DNA from 2 places in the Shewanella sp. SR43-8 genome. Region 2 is predicted to be linked to the other one. Evidence: riboswitches for the same ligand, from Rfam matches in the RefSeq annotation. Region 2 holds a riboswitch; the other holds the start of a gene.
The links. A riboswitch is a leader RNA that binds a small molecule or an ion and turns the genes downstream of it on or off. The one in region 2 is predicted to bind cyclic di-GMP.

Region 1 (7,839 bases), on a different contig from region 2:
AATTTGCTACTTGAGCAAAATATCTAATATTGAACAGAAGTCTCAAATAAGACTTATTATCATTTAATTAATTTTTAAAAAGGCTAACATACGCGGCATCAATATCTCTCTAGCAACATTGTAACTATGAGCAAGATAAATATGCCCTTTGATTGTTACCTGCCAAGTCAGAAGCATTGTGTCTGCTATTTTTGGGTTGCTCTCTTTATTGTAATAACGTTTCCCTTAACATCCGCGCTTACCATGGCGGAAGACCAGCCAATAATGGCGTTCGATGTTGCCTGGAATGATCATTATATTAGCCAAGGACGCAATAACTTAGCCAACGGTGGGATTGTTTGGGGTGTCGCCAGTGTTGCACAAGATAACTTAGTCGCTTTTGCCATTGCTGGACGCGCGACTCAAGTTCACTATATTGAATGGAATGCAGGTCTAGAATACACCCTCCAACTTCATGATGAAGTTGATCTCTCCCTGGGTTATCAGCGCGTAGAGTGTTATGGCGCTGAACGCACATCTGACAATGAATTTTTCAGTTCATTAACCTATAACGGTATTCGCTGGCTGGTACCAACCATTAACTACACGTTTGCCACTGAAGCGGCGGGCTACTTTGTGGAGCTCAGTTTACACAGTCCATGGGATATTAACGAGCGGCTCACATTAACCCCCTATTTAGTACATGGCGTTGATTTTCAGTACAGCAGCGAACAACACAATGGCGCTAACCATGTGCAATTTGGTTTAGAAGCACTGTACCAATTAACAGCTAACCTAACGGTCTCAGCACAACTTAGCCGCACTATTGCTCTAGAGGACATCAAGCTGCAAGCCCGTACCGAAAATCATCAAGGCAGTCTAGATACAACCTATACTGGCGTGCACATAGGCTGGACGTTTTGAAGCATTAGGCTCGCAATTTAATCATCTGCGACTACACTTAATGACCAAGATTAAGCTATGCAAGGAACGCATATGTTTACCCGCCAAGTGCAATTCGCCACCTTATGTGTCGTGCAATGGATAACCTTATTAAGTGCTCCAATATTATATGCTGGAGAACTCAGTGAGTTAACTCAAGCATCGACGAATAAAGCCGTATCACTCACTAATGACAACGCCAAAAACTTACCACTACAATCTGCCAGTGATAGCCAAGGTAATACGATTAGCTTACCCAGCGACACCCGCTCAGCATTAGAATATCGCGCCGATGAAATCTACCTCAAACCTAGCCTACAAAGGCTTATTAAAGCCAACCAACAAACCAATACCTCATCACGCCAAGCTGGCATCAATGTTGTGGACGATCCTAGCTGTCGTTGGCTAAATAACCGTATAAAGCACTTAACCAAACAACAAAGACAAAATCAAAACAGTCAATTTAGTCATTATCAAGATGAAATTGATATTAGAAAAAGCGAATGGACCTGTCTTAAGTGCGCAACTACTGGCCCCAATGACGTTGACCGAGGGGAGTGCCAACATAAACGCTGACTCATTTAGCATAAAGCATTGAGCTAACGACTAGATTGCAAACACAATCCCCCCTACAATGGACGCATTAACCGTAGTGGAGATCATCATGGCTCAACATTTTGACTATATCGCGCTTGGCGCAGGCAGTGGTGGTATTGCCTCTGCAAACCGTGCAGCAATGCGTGGCGCAAAAGTATTAATTATTGAAGCAAATCAGGTTGGCGGCACTTGCGTAAACCTTGGTTGTGTCCCCAAAAAAGTCATGTGGTATGGCGCTCATATTGCCGAAGCACTTAACCTTTACGCCAAAGACTATGGTTTTGACGTTACCGTCAACAAATTCGATTGGAACACTCTAGTTGATAGCCGTGAAGCATATATTAGGCGCATTCATGATGCCTATGGCCGTGGTTTTGCCAACAATAACGTGACCTTATTAGACGGCTATGGCCGCTTCGTCAATAACAACACCATTGAAGTCAATGGTGAGCATTACACAGCCGACCATATTATGGTTGCTACTGGTGGTGCACCGACGATTCCTGATATTCCAGGCGCCGAATACGGTATCGACTCAGACGGTTTCTTCGCTTTACGCGAGCAACCTAAACGCGTTGCTGTGGTAGGTGCGGGTTATATTGCGGTTGAAGTTGCCGGGGTATTACATGCCCTAGGTAGCGAGACACATTTATTGGTGCGTAAGCATGCTCCACTTCGCAACTTCGATCCTATTCTAGCGGATGCATTAGTCGATGCTATGGCCGCTGATGGTCCAACGCTGCACACCCATAGTGTACCTAAGTCGGTCAGTAAGAATGTCGATGGCAGTGTCACCTTAGAATTAGAAAATGGCGAAAGCTTAACAGTTGATTGCTTAATTTGGGCCATTGGCCGCTCACCATCAACGGGTAATATCGGTCTAGAAAATACCGACGTGCAGTTAGATGCAAAAGGCTACGTCATTACTGATGAACAACAAAATACTACCGCAAAAGGGATTTATTGTGTTGGCGACATTATGGCAGGTGGTGTTGAATTAACCCCTGTTGCCGTTAAAGCGGGTCGTTTATTGTCAGAGCGTTTATTCGGTAACATGCCCGATGCAAAAATGGATTACAGCTTAATTCCTACTGTAGTCTTTAGCCATCCACCCATAGGTACTATGGGCTTAACAGAGCCTGAAGCGGCTGAAAAATATGGCCAAGACAATATTAAGGTTTATACCTCGACATTTACTTCAATGTACTCTGCAGTAACCGCACATCGCCAAGCCTGTAAAATGAAGCTAGTGTGTGCAGGTGATAATGAAGTCGTCGTTGGTATTCACGGTATCGGCTTTGGTATGGACGAAATACTACAAGGCTTTGGCGTGGCCATGAAAATGGGCGCGACTAAAGCAGATTTTGACTCAGTAGTAGCAATACACCCAACGGGTGCTGAAGAATTTGTTACCATGAGATAAGCTACTGATAATCAATAAAAAACCGTGAACTCCTTAATCGATATTCACGGTTTTTTTATCTTTATTTAAACCTAAAAAAGAGCTTTAAACCTATTTGAATCTCTTAATATGATGTTCCGATTTTACAATTCAGTCCATGCTACCGCCCAAGAGGCTCCTACGCCCGGCTCATAACTGGTAGCAGAAGCTGACCACTGCATACAGTAGCCGCCGTATGGGAAAGGTTTACATTGATAAACCTTACCTGTCTTAGGCTGCAAAACCTTAGTACCGGTAACATAACGCGTCACTTCAGCTGGAAACACGAAGTCGGCTTCTGGTACTGGTAGCTCATCCTTTAAAAACACATCAAAGTTCTGCTGGATGACATCCCCTTGCTGAGGTTCACCTTTAACTTGTAAGTGATAATGGCCAACTTTAGGTGCTACAACCTCCAGCACTAAACTCGCATTGGTATTATTAACCGCTTGACTCACAAATCCAGATGCAACGCCATCATGATTAAATAAATAAGCTGACACTTGCATAGCGGAATTGGTTGTCACATCAAAACTCACTTGAGCCGCACCATCGTTGATTTGAATTGCATCAGCAAGCGAGGTCACATCGAGTTGATTCCCTGGGGCAGGCGCTAAATCAAACTCGACTTCGACACGCTCAATACCTGAGTCAGTTAGGGTAAAAATATCATTTTTACCGTAAACCGGCATGATACTGCCAGCAGCATTCTTTTGTCCTGCTTTGAGTTGTGATTGCTGCGCATTAATAGTGCTGGCAAGAAGGAAAGGCCAATTCTGTTTATCACCTTGAGTCGCATCGGTAATTGTAATCGTGGTTTGCTTAGAGAGCTGCTCGCCATTAGCATCAAATACCCTGGTCATCACTTTGTCACCAGCCTTGAGATCCAGTGACGGATTAATGTCACCCACATCTTGCCATTCGTTAGGGATTCCCGGGCCTGAACTCAAATTGACATCAATAGCATTATAGAAACTATTGCTGGTGTCACCGACTTGCCATACGGCTAAAATAACGTGGTAACCACTTAGTCCCTCTGGCACATAACAGTCATGAGTAACTAATTTAGGTGGCTGAACCATGCCACCATCGACCACACAAAAAGGCTCTAAATCGAAACTCGCGCGGCTTAAGGCTTGGTTTTGGTCCCACCCCTGGCGAGTAATATAATAGCGCCAGTTACGGGTGACATGGTTAGCGGTAAACTGCCAAGTAAATTGCTGCCATCCGGCGTTGATATCCGTTTTAGACCAACGGACCGGACTCTGAACATCTAGAGGAGAAAAGGCACCATTTGCAGCGCTCGCTAACTTACCATCTTCAGGGCCTAATTCAGGGAATCCCGAAGGCCCTTCAACACTTTGTGGCTCCCACTGAACGGCGCCACAGCTTGCATTATTGCCAGTTTTACAAGCGTATGAGCGTGACTCTGGCGATAGCACATAACCATGCGCTTCAACAGACAGACTGACGAAAGAATTTGCAGCCATGAGTGAGGCTGCGAGTAGGCTTAATTTAGAAACATGAGGTAAAACAGGAAGATTTGCCACTTAAATGCACTCCATTGGTTACCTATTACTTAAAAATAAGTGATAGGCCTCGATATCAATATCAAAGTGGTATTTTGGCAAACAACAGCGTTAAAAAAACGGCTGTTCGTTTCACGCAGAACCTGAGCTCTGCGGCAACTCCGCTATCTTAGTTTCGTAAAAATTAATTTACCACCTTAGACCGGAAGCTTTGCGTCCTAACTTTTCAATTAGTTTGCCAAATACTATGAGTGTTAGCTTGGTGATAACGCTATTTATAACAAGGTATCAACTAACACGACTAACCTAACAACAAATATCAACCGTGTCAAAAAATATAAAAACAATAAATACAAACACTTAAAAAGTACATTCAGTGTTGGCGTGGGCTCAAGGCGACATGATTTTTATCTGCTACTCTCTAGCATTTAGGAGCTCAGGTTCATGCTGTTGTAAACATAGCATCGCCATATTTTACTGATGTACTAAAACACGATTGTGTGAGTAGATAGGTAGGTGGGCCATTATCGATTTTAGTTTAGAAAACGCTTAAATGACTGCGATTAATAATTGTCCCAAGCTGGCCAAATGCGCTCCAGAGCAAGCCGTTAACTGAAGTTAAGGGATCCATGCCGTGCATGGCATTTAGAGTTCAAGAGCGAAGATAAATTATTTATGCGGGTTTACCGGCTAGCCACTGCAAGAATGTATTAATCGTGGGCATGCGTTTGTGTGAATGGCCCATGAGCTGGGTCATGGCAAAACTAAACTGGTAGTACATTTCAGCATCGTCGGGATGCTTTTGTGCATCGTCACTGTTGATCATAGCACCGCGTAAATAGTCACAAAGCAACTCACCACGATTAAAGCCACCAACCTCACCAATCTCTGTCAGGGTTTGTGCATTCCATTGTTGATATTGTTTAAGTACTCGCTCAAAACGGGCACGATAATAATCGCTGGCTTGTATTAGTATTGACTCGTTGGGGATCACTCTAGCAATAACAAATGATTGTTCTGATAAAATACGGTACAAACGTTGGCAATGATGAAAAATAAACCGTAAATAGGGATCACTATATTGCTGTGTATCTTGTTCGGCTTGAATTAACCAATGACGATAATCTGCACTGGCTACGGCCACAATTAAATCGGCCTCTGAGGTAAAGTGATTATAAATAGTGCCCTTGGATATCTGGCTGGCTTGAACTAGATGCGAGCGGCATAAATCAAAGGTTTTATGGCCTTTTAAACAACGTTGTGACACTTCAATCAAGTAGTTCCCACGATCCTCCCAGCTACCCATTCCTTACTCCAAGATATTTTAATTAAATAACCATTAACACCTCACAGTTACACTATAGCAAGCTTTGTGGATAGCCTAAATTGAGTAATACTTATACCACTATGAACTTACTCAATAGCCCATGTTAAAAATTGACTTACTTGAAAGTTTTATCGCTGTTGCTGAATGTGGCAACTTGTCAAAAGCGGCTGATAAAATTTGCCGAACCCAATCAACGTTGAGCCTACAAGTTAAAAAGCTTGAAGAAAGTGTCGGTCAAACTTTGCTGATTAGGGACAACAAAGGCGTCACCTTGACCGAGTCAGGTGAAACCTTGCTGAGCTATGCCTATAAAATGATGCAACTTAACTTACAGGCACTTGATGAGTTAAAAGATTGTCAAAATCGCGAAGTGATCCGCCTTGGTGTGCCAACCGATTTTATCAAGTGCTACCTAAGCAGCTGCTTATTAGAGTTTATTCGTGAATTTACCAATATTGAATTAGTTATCGATACCGATGTAAGTGGCAATTTATATAAACGACTCCATCAAGGCGAGTTTGACGTGATAGTCGCAACTCACTGGCAAGCCCCCGTCAACGGCGAACTGTTATTTACGCGCCGCTTTCATTGGGCCGCAGCAGCTAACGGTAACGCCCATAAAAACAAAACCATCCCCGTGGGCTTATACCCAGAAAACTGCCCTATTCGAGCACAAGTATTCGCCAATCATCAATTATCTATGCGTCCGATAAGGGTATTACTGTCAACACCATCCCCACAAGCGTTATCGATGGCGGTCGAAAATGATCTTGTGATTGCACCGGTAGCCGAATTTAGAATAAACGATAAAATGCAAATTTTAGATCCACTTGAACATGGCTTACCGCCACTGCCGATGTTTAACGAATCACTTTACCTCAACCCAGAGACTCAAACCTATGCGACCTTGCAATTAATTAATTTAATAAAAGCCAATGTTGAGCATAAAGGCTATCAAATCAACTAACATCACTACTATACCAAGCCGCATACTGTGAGGTTACAGAATCAAGCTGCCAAACAAAAAGGCCAATAACACACTCGATACTATGGTCACTACGCCTGGGATTAAAAATGGGTGGTTAAACACCGCCTTGCCAATACGAGTGGAGCCAGTGTCATCCATTTCTACCGCCGCCAATAACGTCGGATAAGTCGGTAATACAAATAACGCACTCACCGCCGCAAACGAAGCAACTGCCGTTAATGGACTCACCCCAATTGCCAATGCAGCTGGCATTAACGCTTTAGTGGTCGCACCTTGAGAATAGAGCAACATAGAAGCAAAAAATAATGCCACCGATAATAACCATGGCTGACTTTGAAGCAAGGTTCCCGCAACCGCTTTTATCTCGTCAATATGATTAGACACAAAGGTGTCACCCAACCAAGCTACGCCCAACACACAAATACACGCTGACATGCCCGACTTAAACGTTGATGCATTAGAAATCTTGCTGGCATCTAAACGGCAAAACCAAGTGATCGCCGCTGCGGCAGATAGCATAAACAACATAATCGCCACATCGCGCGACAGCACTGGGTTCACAATTAAGCCCACTTTGTCAGAAATGGCTGTGGCGTAAGACATTACCGCCACTATCGCGACTAGAAAAATAGCCACCGACCTTCTAGCGCCAGGTTGCAAAGTGACTTGGGTTTCACCCCGAATATTGACGAGTCCGCTGGCTAAACGCTGTTGATAAATGGGGTCTTGCGCTAACGGTTTACCGAGCATCGAGGCAACAGCGGCACCAATTAAACAAGCAATAAAGGTTGAAGGGATGCATACGGCTAATAGCACTAAATAATCCACCCCGAACGGTTCTAAAATACCCGAGAAAAACACCACTGCGGCAGAAATAGGAGAGGCCGTGATGGCAACTTGCGAGGCGACAACTGCGATAGATAGAGGCCGAGATGGTCGTATGCCCTGCTCTTTGGCGACTTCGGCTATAACTGGTAATGTCGAGAATGCAGTGTGGCCCGTTCCGGCAAATAAGGTCATAAAATACGTTACCATT
Region 2 (7,839 bases):
CGCTGCATGTTTTGCATCCAGCGCGTTTTTTTATCTAAACACGGCCGTGAAGGATCCCTCTTCACCGAGCTAATAACCAATAAACTCTCACCTAAACGAGCATCTTAAAATAACTTGGGTATAATAAGCGCCAATTTGATACTACTTTTACCACAGTTAGGAAAACCCCATGGCTTGGATCCAATTACGTATTCACACTCATCGCGATAATGCCGACATGCTTGGCGACTTATTAATGGATCAAGGCTCGCTTTCCATCACTTACGAAGATGGCCAAGATGAACCTATTTTTGAACCCAAGCTTGGTGAAACACCGCTGTGGCAAGACACTGTTATGATTGCATTATTTGATGCAGGCACAGACTTAGCGCCAACCATAGAGTTTTTAGAATCTATGCCATTTCTGGGTAAAGGTTTTACTCATAAAATTGAACAAGTCGAAGACAAAGACTGGATCCGCGAGTGGATGGACAGCTTTCACCCAATCCAATTTGGTCAACGCTTATGGATATGCCCAAGCTGGCGTGAAATTCCTGACCCGACCGCGGTTAACGTTATTCTCGATCCTGGTTTAGCCTTTGGTACTGGCACCCACCCTACTACGGCCTTGTGTTTAGAATGGTTAGACAGCCTAGATTTATCAAACCAAGAAGTTATCGACTTTGGTTGTGGTTCAGGCATTTTGGCCATTGCAGCAATTAAACTCGGAGCTAAGAAAGTCACGGGTGTTGATATTGACTATCAAGCTATTGACGCCTCAAAAGCCAATGCAGAACGGAACGATGTCGTCGATCAACTGGCTTTATACTTACCAGAAGATCAACCTGCCAACTTACAAGCAGACGTATTAGTCGCCAATATTCTTGCTGGCCCGTTAAAAGAACTCGCGCCATTGATAGCAGAAAAAGTACGTGTGGGCGGTAAACTGGCACTATCGGGTTTATTACAAGAACAAGCACAAGAAGTATCCGACTTTTACAGCCAATGGTTCGTCATGGATCCGGTTAGCAACAAAGAAGACTGGAGCCGCTTAACAGGGGTGCGTAAGTAGTCTACTCGCAAGCCTAAAATGCACTCAATTATGGGCTATATTTTGAGCTAATTGAGTGCATCCATCCTAGTTTACAGGTTATTAACATTGTTTATTGACACTTGTATACAGGAAAAAGTCTCTCTGCAACTCGCACCAGTGCTCAAAAATAACCGAAATTTGCCATTTATTAGTCAAAGATGTGACGGCTAATAAAAGTCAAGCAAAAAAGTTGCATTTAGGTCATTTATTGACCTTTTCACAAGCGTAAAAAAGGGCTACTATAGCGCCCCTTTGGAGAGCAAGGTGAAGTTCGCAATGCAAATTGGCCCGTATCAACTGTCAAATCAGCTGATTGTGGCACCAATGGCAGGTGTCACCGATCAGGCCTTCCGAAATCTCTGCTTACGCTATGGCGCAGCTTTAGCCGTATCAGAAATGCTTTCATCTAATCCTGAGGTTTGGGATAGCGATAAAAGCCGCCAGCGCATGATGCATTCTGGTGAAGAAGGTATACGCTCCGTACAAATAGCAGGTGCAGACCCTGATTTAATGGCTAACGCTGCCAAGTTCAACGTTGAACAAGGTGCGCATATCATTGATATCAATATGGGTTGTCCAGCAAAGAAAGTGAATAAAAAGTTTGCGGGTTCAGCGCTAATGCAAAGCCCAAGCTTAGTAAAAGAGATTTTACAAGCCGTGGTTGCTGCAGTAGATGTGCCAGTAACGTTAAAGATCCGCACAGGTTGGGAGCCTGAACATCGTAATGGTGTTGAAATAGCCCAAATTGCTGAAGATTGTGGCATTGTCTCGCTCGCCGTTCACGGCCGAACCAGACAATGCATGTACAAAGGCTTTGCTGAGTACGACACCATTAAAGCAATTAAGCAGACTGTCTCAATTCCTGTTGTCGCCAACGGGGACATCGACACACCAGAGAAGGCCAAGTTTGTGCTTGACTACACTGGCGTTGACGCCCTGATGATTGGAAGAGGTGCACAAGGAAGGCCATGGATTTTTAAAGAAATCCTATATTACTTGGAAACAGGTAAAAAGTTAGCGCCAATTAAGGCAGAAGAGCAACGCACTGTGATGCTTGAACACCTTAATAAACTTTATGACTTATATGGCGAATACAAAGGTGTCCGATTTGCTAGAAAGCATGTCGGGTGGTACCTAAACCATGAGGAACAGCGCCAATTTCGTGCTGACTTCAATCGGCTTGAAACCGCTGCCCAGCAACATTCCCTCGTAGAATGTTATTTTGATGAATTAGTTTAGAATTTAATAAAGAGCAGAATAGAATGTTTGATCAGACAACTAACACAGAAGTTCACCAGCTTACCGTAGGCAAAATCGAAACAGCAAACGGCACTATCAAGCCGCAGTTATTACGTGACGCAGTAAAACGTGCCGTGACTAACTTCTTCTCTCAGTTAGACGGTCAGGAAGCTTCTGAAGTATATGAAATGGTATTGTGCGAAGTTGAAGCACCTTTACTAGACATCATCATGCAACACACTCGTGGCAACCAAACGCGCGCTGCTAATATGTTAGGTATCAACCGTGGTACTTTACGTAAGAAATTAAAGAAATACGGCATGAACTAAGACCTAGCGTCTAAGTGATTGTAATGAAACGGGCTTATCAGTAATGATAAGCCCGTTTTGCTTATATGTACCTTCATATGTACCCTGAGTAAATTCCTTACAAAGTAACGTAAATAAAAACTCATACTCCTGATCCACCCAAAATCAAAAACTCGCAACATCCTAAATAGCCTAATGAGTTCTCAATCATGATGAATGCATCGCTGATCTCAACCTTGATGAATTTCTTAATGAATTTGAACTAAGGCTAACGCTCTTCAATAGCCCAACCTTTTCAAATAAAATAAAACTCGCAGATGATAAAAAGTGGCAACAGTTGCTAGATGGTAACCCTAACACTTAATGTTTAACGCTTAAGTATTTTTCTTATTTTTTGACACCTTGATTTTCAACCAAAAAATACTTCATTAATTACAAATCCTTAACTAAAAATAAACAGAAGCATTTGATTTTCATCATTGTCAAAAAAACATCACATATAAAAATATTTATCTTAATCGGATTATTTCATTGCATTTTTATAAAAGTTAAGACTATGCTAATGAAACAAATGACAACGCTGTCACTTGTTTGAGAAAGGCAAACCAATTGAAAGATTGGGACGCAAAGCCTCCGGTCTAAGGGGAATTTAGTACCTATGATAGCGGGGACACCACAGGGATCCTTCTTCATGCATTTTTGACGCATGAGTTTTAGAAAGAACAGCTGTCCTGTTCGCGTTTTTTGCCTTATTGGTTTAAATAATTCAATAGGGAAGTCTCATGTTTAATACACGTATTTCAACATTAGCGTTGATTATTTCATCTTCGTTATCTGCACATGTTATCGCTGCCACTCCGGGTAAACCCACTATTGGTTGGGGTGAAACAAAATTTGCTATCATCGAGGTTGATCAAGCCGCAACAGCCTACAACCTATTAGTGAAAGTCAAAGATGCAGCGGATGTATCAGTAAACTGGAATCTTTGGAGTGGTGATGTTGGCACTGTGGCGAAAGTACTGCTTGATGGTAATGCGGTATGGGAAGGCCCTTCGAGTGCGTCTGGCTCTGCAAGTTTCAAGGTACAGCAAGGTGGCCGCTATCAAATGCAAGTTCAGCTGTGTAACAGCGATGGTTGTACGGCGAGCGATGCCAAAGAAATTATGGTCGCAGATACAGATGGCAGCCACTTAGTGCCACTCAATGCTCCGCTTAAAGAAAACAACCGTCCCTATGCCAATAAATCAGGCAAAGTGGTCGGCAGTTACTTTGTTGAATGGGGGGTGTACGGCCGAAAATTCGCGGTCGATAAGATCCCTGCACAAAATTTAACTCATATTTTATATGGTTTTATCCCAATATGCGGCGGGGATGGTATCAACGACAGCTTGAAAGAAATCGACGGCAGTTTCCAAGCGCTGCAACGTGCCTGTAGTGGCCGTGCTGACTTTAAAGTCGCTATCCACGATCCTTGGGCGGCGGTCCAAATGCCTCAGGCTGGTGTGAGTGATTTTTCTGATCCTTATAAAGGCAATTTCGGCCAATTGATGGCACTTAAGCAAGCTTATCCTGATTTGAAAATTTTGCCTTCTGTTGGCGGCTGGACATTATCCGATCCATTCTATTTTCTAGGAGATAAAACCAAGCGTGATGTTTTTGTGGCATCAGTTAAAGAATTCTTACAAACGTGGAAATTTTTCGATGGTGTAGACATTGATTGGGAGTTCCCCGGGGGGAGCGGTGCAAACCCAAGTTTAGGTAATGCTAATGATGGCGAAACCTATGTCATTTTGATGCGAGAACTGCGGGCCATGTTAGATGAGTTAAGCGCTGAAACGGGACGAAGTTATGAACTGACCTCAGCCATTAGCGCTGGTGACGATAAAATTGCCAAAGTTGATTATCAAGCTGCCCAGCAATACATGGATTACATCTTTTTAATGAGCTACGACTTCAACGGCGGCTGGACCAATACCGAACTTGGCCATCAAACCAATTTGTATGAAGCCAGTTGGGATCCTGATACCCGCTACACCACAGACAAAGGGGTGAAAAACCTTTTAGCGCAAGGTGTTACGCCTGGTAAAATTGTGGTCGGTGCGGCTATGTATGGCCGTGGTTGGACTGGCGTTAATGGCTACACTGGCAATAATCCATTCACGGGTACGGCCACCGGTAAAGTAAAAGGCACATGGGAAGATGGCGTGGTGGATTATCGCCAGATCGTGAATGAGTACATGGGGAGCGGTTGGACTTATAACTACGATGAAACCGCCGAAGCACCGTCAGTGTTTAACCCAACGACAGGCGATTTGATTACCTTTGACGATCCTCGTTCGGTAAAAGCCAAAGGCCAATATGTGTTATCAAATCAACTTGGAGGACTATTCGCCTGGGAAATTGATGCTGATAATGGCGATATTCTTAATGCGATGCACGAAGGTCTTGGCCACGGTGAAGGCACTACGCCACCGGTGAATAAAGCCCCTATTGCCAATGCTGGAGCAGACATATCAGTAACTGGCCCTGCCGATGTAACTCTCAATGGCAATGGTTCACGTGATCCTGAAAATGGCGCCCTAACGTATCTTTGGACACAAGTATCCGGCCCAACGATAACTCTCGCTAACGCGGATATGGCCAATGTCATTATCCCATTAGAAGCCACTCTGACCGATGTCGTCTATGGTTTTAGCCTTCAAGTAACGGATCCTCAAAGTGCATCGGCAACAGATTCAGTCCTTTTAACGAATAAGGCGGATGCGCCTAACCAAGCCCCAGTCGTGAGTGTGGCTGCGACAGCCATTGTCGAAGCCGGTAAGTCTGTCAGTATTGTAGCCAATGCCTCTGATGCCGATGGTGATGCACTCACTTACAACTGGACAGTGCCAGCAGATGTTTCTGCAACAGGACAAAATAGTGCCACGCTAATCGTCACAGGTGCCAATGTCACAGAGTCGACGAGCTACTTATTAAGCGTGTTAGTTTCTGATGGTGCTTTAGATGCCAATGGCTCAACCACATTGACAGTCACACCTAAGGTAATCGGTGGGGGCTGTGATGCAACCGACCCTAATGCGGATCAATATCCTACTTGGCAAGCCAACGTGGTTTACAACACGGGTGATACCCTTAGCTACAGTAGTTTAGTTTGGAAAGCTAAGTACTGGACTCAAGGCAATAAGCCTTCCCGCACTGCGGATCAATGGCAGCTAATAAGTGAAGTTGAGTTAGGTTGGGATGCTACCATTGCCTATAGCGGTGGCGCTACGACCAGTTATAACGGCCGTCAATGGCAAGCCAGTTATTGGACCAAAGGTGATATTCCTGGTATGGCTGCTGTGTGGGTCGATATTGGTATAGCTAGCTGTCCATAAAAAGCTTACTTATTAACTACATGTAATCGAAATAAAGCTCTGCATTTTTGCAGAGCTTTTACAGTTTACGGCAGAAATTCGTGCTGGTAGATTTGAACACAAACTCGCTATTTCGCTTGCCTCTATGATGTGGCCTACTCCACATATTCCAGCATTTTCCTGGAGATTCGGACACCTAATCCTTTAGCATCAGAAAGTTCTATTGGTTTATAACGCCCGTAACGTTTTTTCGTAAAGCATAAATGTCTCAATGAATTCAACATGGACTAATAGCTCGTTCATAATTAATTGTAATGAAAAGGGCTTATCAGTGATGACAAGCCCTTTTTGTTTTATTAATTTCATTCATAGTCAGTCACAAGATGATTACTGACTAACAAGCTAGAGAGCTACACTAGATATGATCGATATCATTATGACCAAACTATCATCGATTATATTAAGTGAAAACATGTTTATAAAACCTTAATTTATCGACATGTAATGCGACATTGATTTACTAATGTCGATGGCATCGACATCTTTAACCTTCATTTAAGACCATGCCCATATGTATATAAAGCGGCTAAATCTATACAGGTGCAGTGAAATAGGTATAAAAAATCCAATGTGATATACCTTTACCGCAATGGAGACTTAACGGTCCTTTACCAGATCATTTACCCACAATAATAGTTGTACTTACACCTTTTGCCGCGGCTTAGGCAGTGTTGTATCACGTGGTTGCTTGAGTTTTTGATGTGGTTTGCTTTTAAAGGATATTGTCGCTGTATCAATGGTATTGCTACAACTAGGCAAGCTGTTACCGCGATAATTTTTACACCCCCAAAAAGTTCCTCGAGCACTTTCTCTTAAGCTCATGTCTGCGCCACAGAGGTTACACAGCGGTGCTATGTGACCACAATGTTCATCTAAGCAAACAGCAAAACCATTAGTGCGCTTGCGCGTCATCGGGCTACCACAGAGGTCACACCCCGCTTCTTGGTGATCGCACAAAGGAAAATGCGAGCATGAGAAAAATGATGAAAACTTGCCAGTTCGCGCTGTTAATGTGCCAGTCGTACATCGAGCACATTTAATTTGCTCAAATAACGTTTGTACCAATGAAGTACTGAATTCATTCAGTTCAACGTTATAGGGTTGCTGAATAAGCTCAACCACAAAGGGACTGACATTGGTCATATCCGCTAATACATAAACACGATGCTTAGCTCGAGTCAGTGCGACATAAAACAAGCGTCGCTCTTCGGCAAATTGAAAAGCTTCAGCTTGGGGCAAGAAAGCGTCGAGTAAAGGTGGGGTTATTTTCTGTGATGGAAATCCGTGTATACCTTGAGTCAGCCCCAGTATTACCACATAGTCGGCCTCTTTGCCCTTTGAGGCATGAAAAGATAAACACTCAATCGATAACATGGGGTACTGAGCATTTAACTGACGCAATAGATCTTTATCGGGTAATTGAAACCAAAAACGTGCCAGTAAATAGACTGTCGGTTTCGTTATGGATTTAGTCGAGGGCTCAGTAGTAGATATCGCACTGGCTTTAGCCACATGAACAGACAAGGCGTTCAAAGCTTGCGCTAATGCATTAGCACTCGGTTCATCTTGACTTGCGCGCTCATTTACTCCGCGGCGTAGTATCGAGATAGCAGGATCAACCACCTGTATTAACGAATGAACCTCTTTATTAAGTTGATGCGGGTTTTTAGTCACAAAAGCGCTGGCAACTTCGCCGATACGGTTATTAAATCTAAACGTTAGGTCCAAATGAGTTTCGCTAGTCTGACCAAAATACTGGGCGAATTGCGTCGTTAAGCTGACATCTGCCCCACTGAAGCGATAA

Region 1: it holds a riboswitch for cyclic di-GMP, as region 2 does, so the genes downstream of both, gbpA (N-acetylglucosamine-binding protein GbpA) here and H5114_RS14905 (glycosyl hydrolase family 18 protein) in region 2, are expected to answer to the same signal.

Annotation. Positions count from the first base shown of each region.
Region 1 is NZ_JACJDX010000009.1:132,932-140,770, reverse strand. Features, by position in the region: gene H5114_RS13315 (hypothetical protein) at 244-903, shown strand; gene H5114_RS13310 (hypothetical protein) at 976-1,497, shown strand; gene gorA (glutathione-disulfide reductase) at 1,586-2,941, shown strand; gene gbpA (N-acetylglucosamine-binding protein GbpA) at 3,064-4,509, opposite strand; cyclic di-GMP riboswitch class I at 4,640-4,738, opposite strand; gene H5114_RS13295 (TetR/AcrR family transcriptional regulator) at 5,162-5,794, opposite strand; gene H5114_RS13290 (LysR family transcriptional regulator) at 5,916-6,782, shown strand; gene H5114_RS13285 (anaerobic C4-dicarboxylate transporter) at 6,816-7,839, opposite strand, start outside.
Region 2 is NZ_JACJDX010000011.1:17,031-24,869, reverse strand. Features, by position in the region: gene prmA (50S ribosomal protein L11 methyltransferase) at 170-1,051, shown strand; gene dusB (tRNA dihydrouridine synthase DusB) at 1,349-2,311, shown strand; gene fis (DNA-binding transcriptional regulator Fis) at 2,335-2,640, shown strand; cyclic di-GMP riboswitch class I at 3,209-3,297, shown strand; gene H5114_RS14905 (glycosyl hydrolase family 18 protein) at 3,402-5,996, shown strand; gene H5114_RS14900 (UvrD-helicase domain-containing protein) at 6,678-7,839, opposite strand, start outside.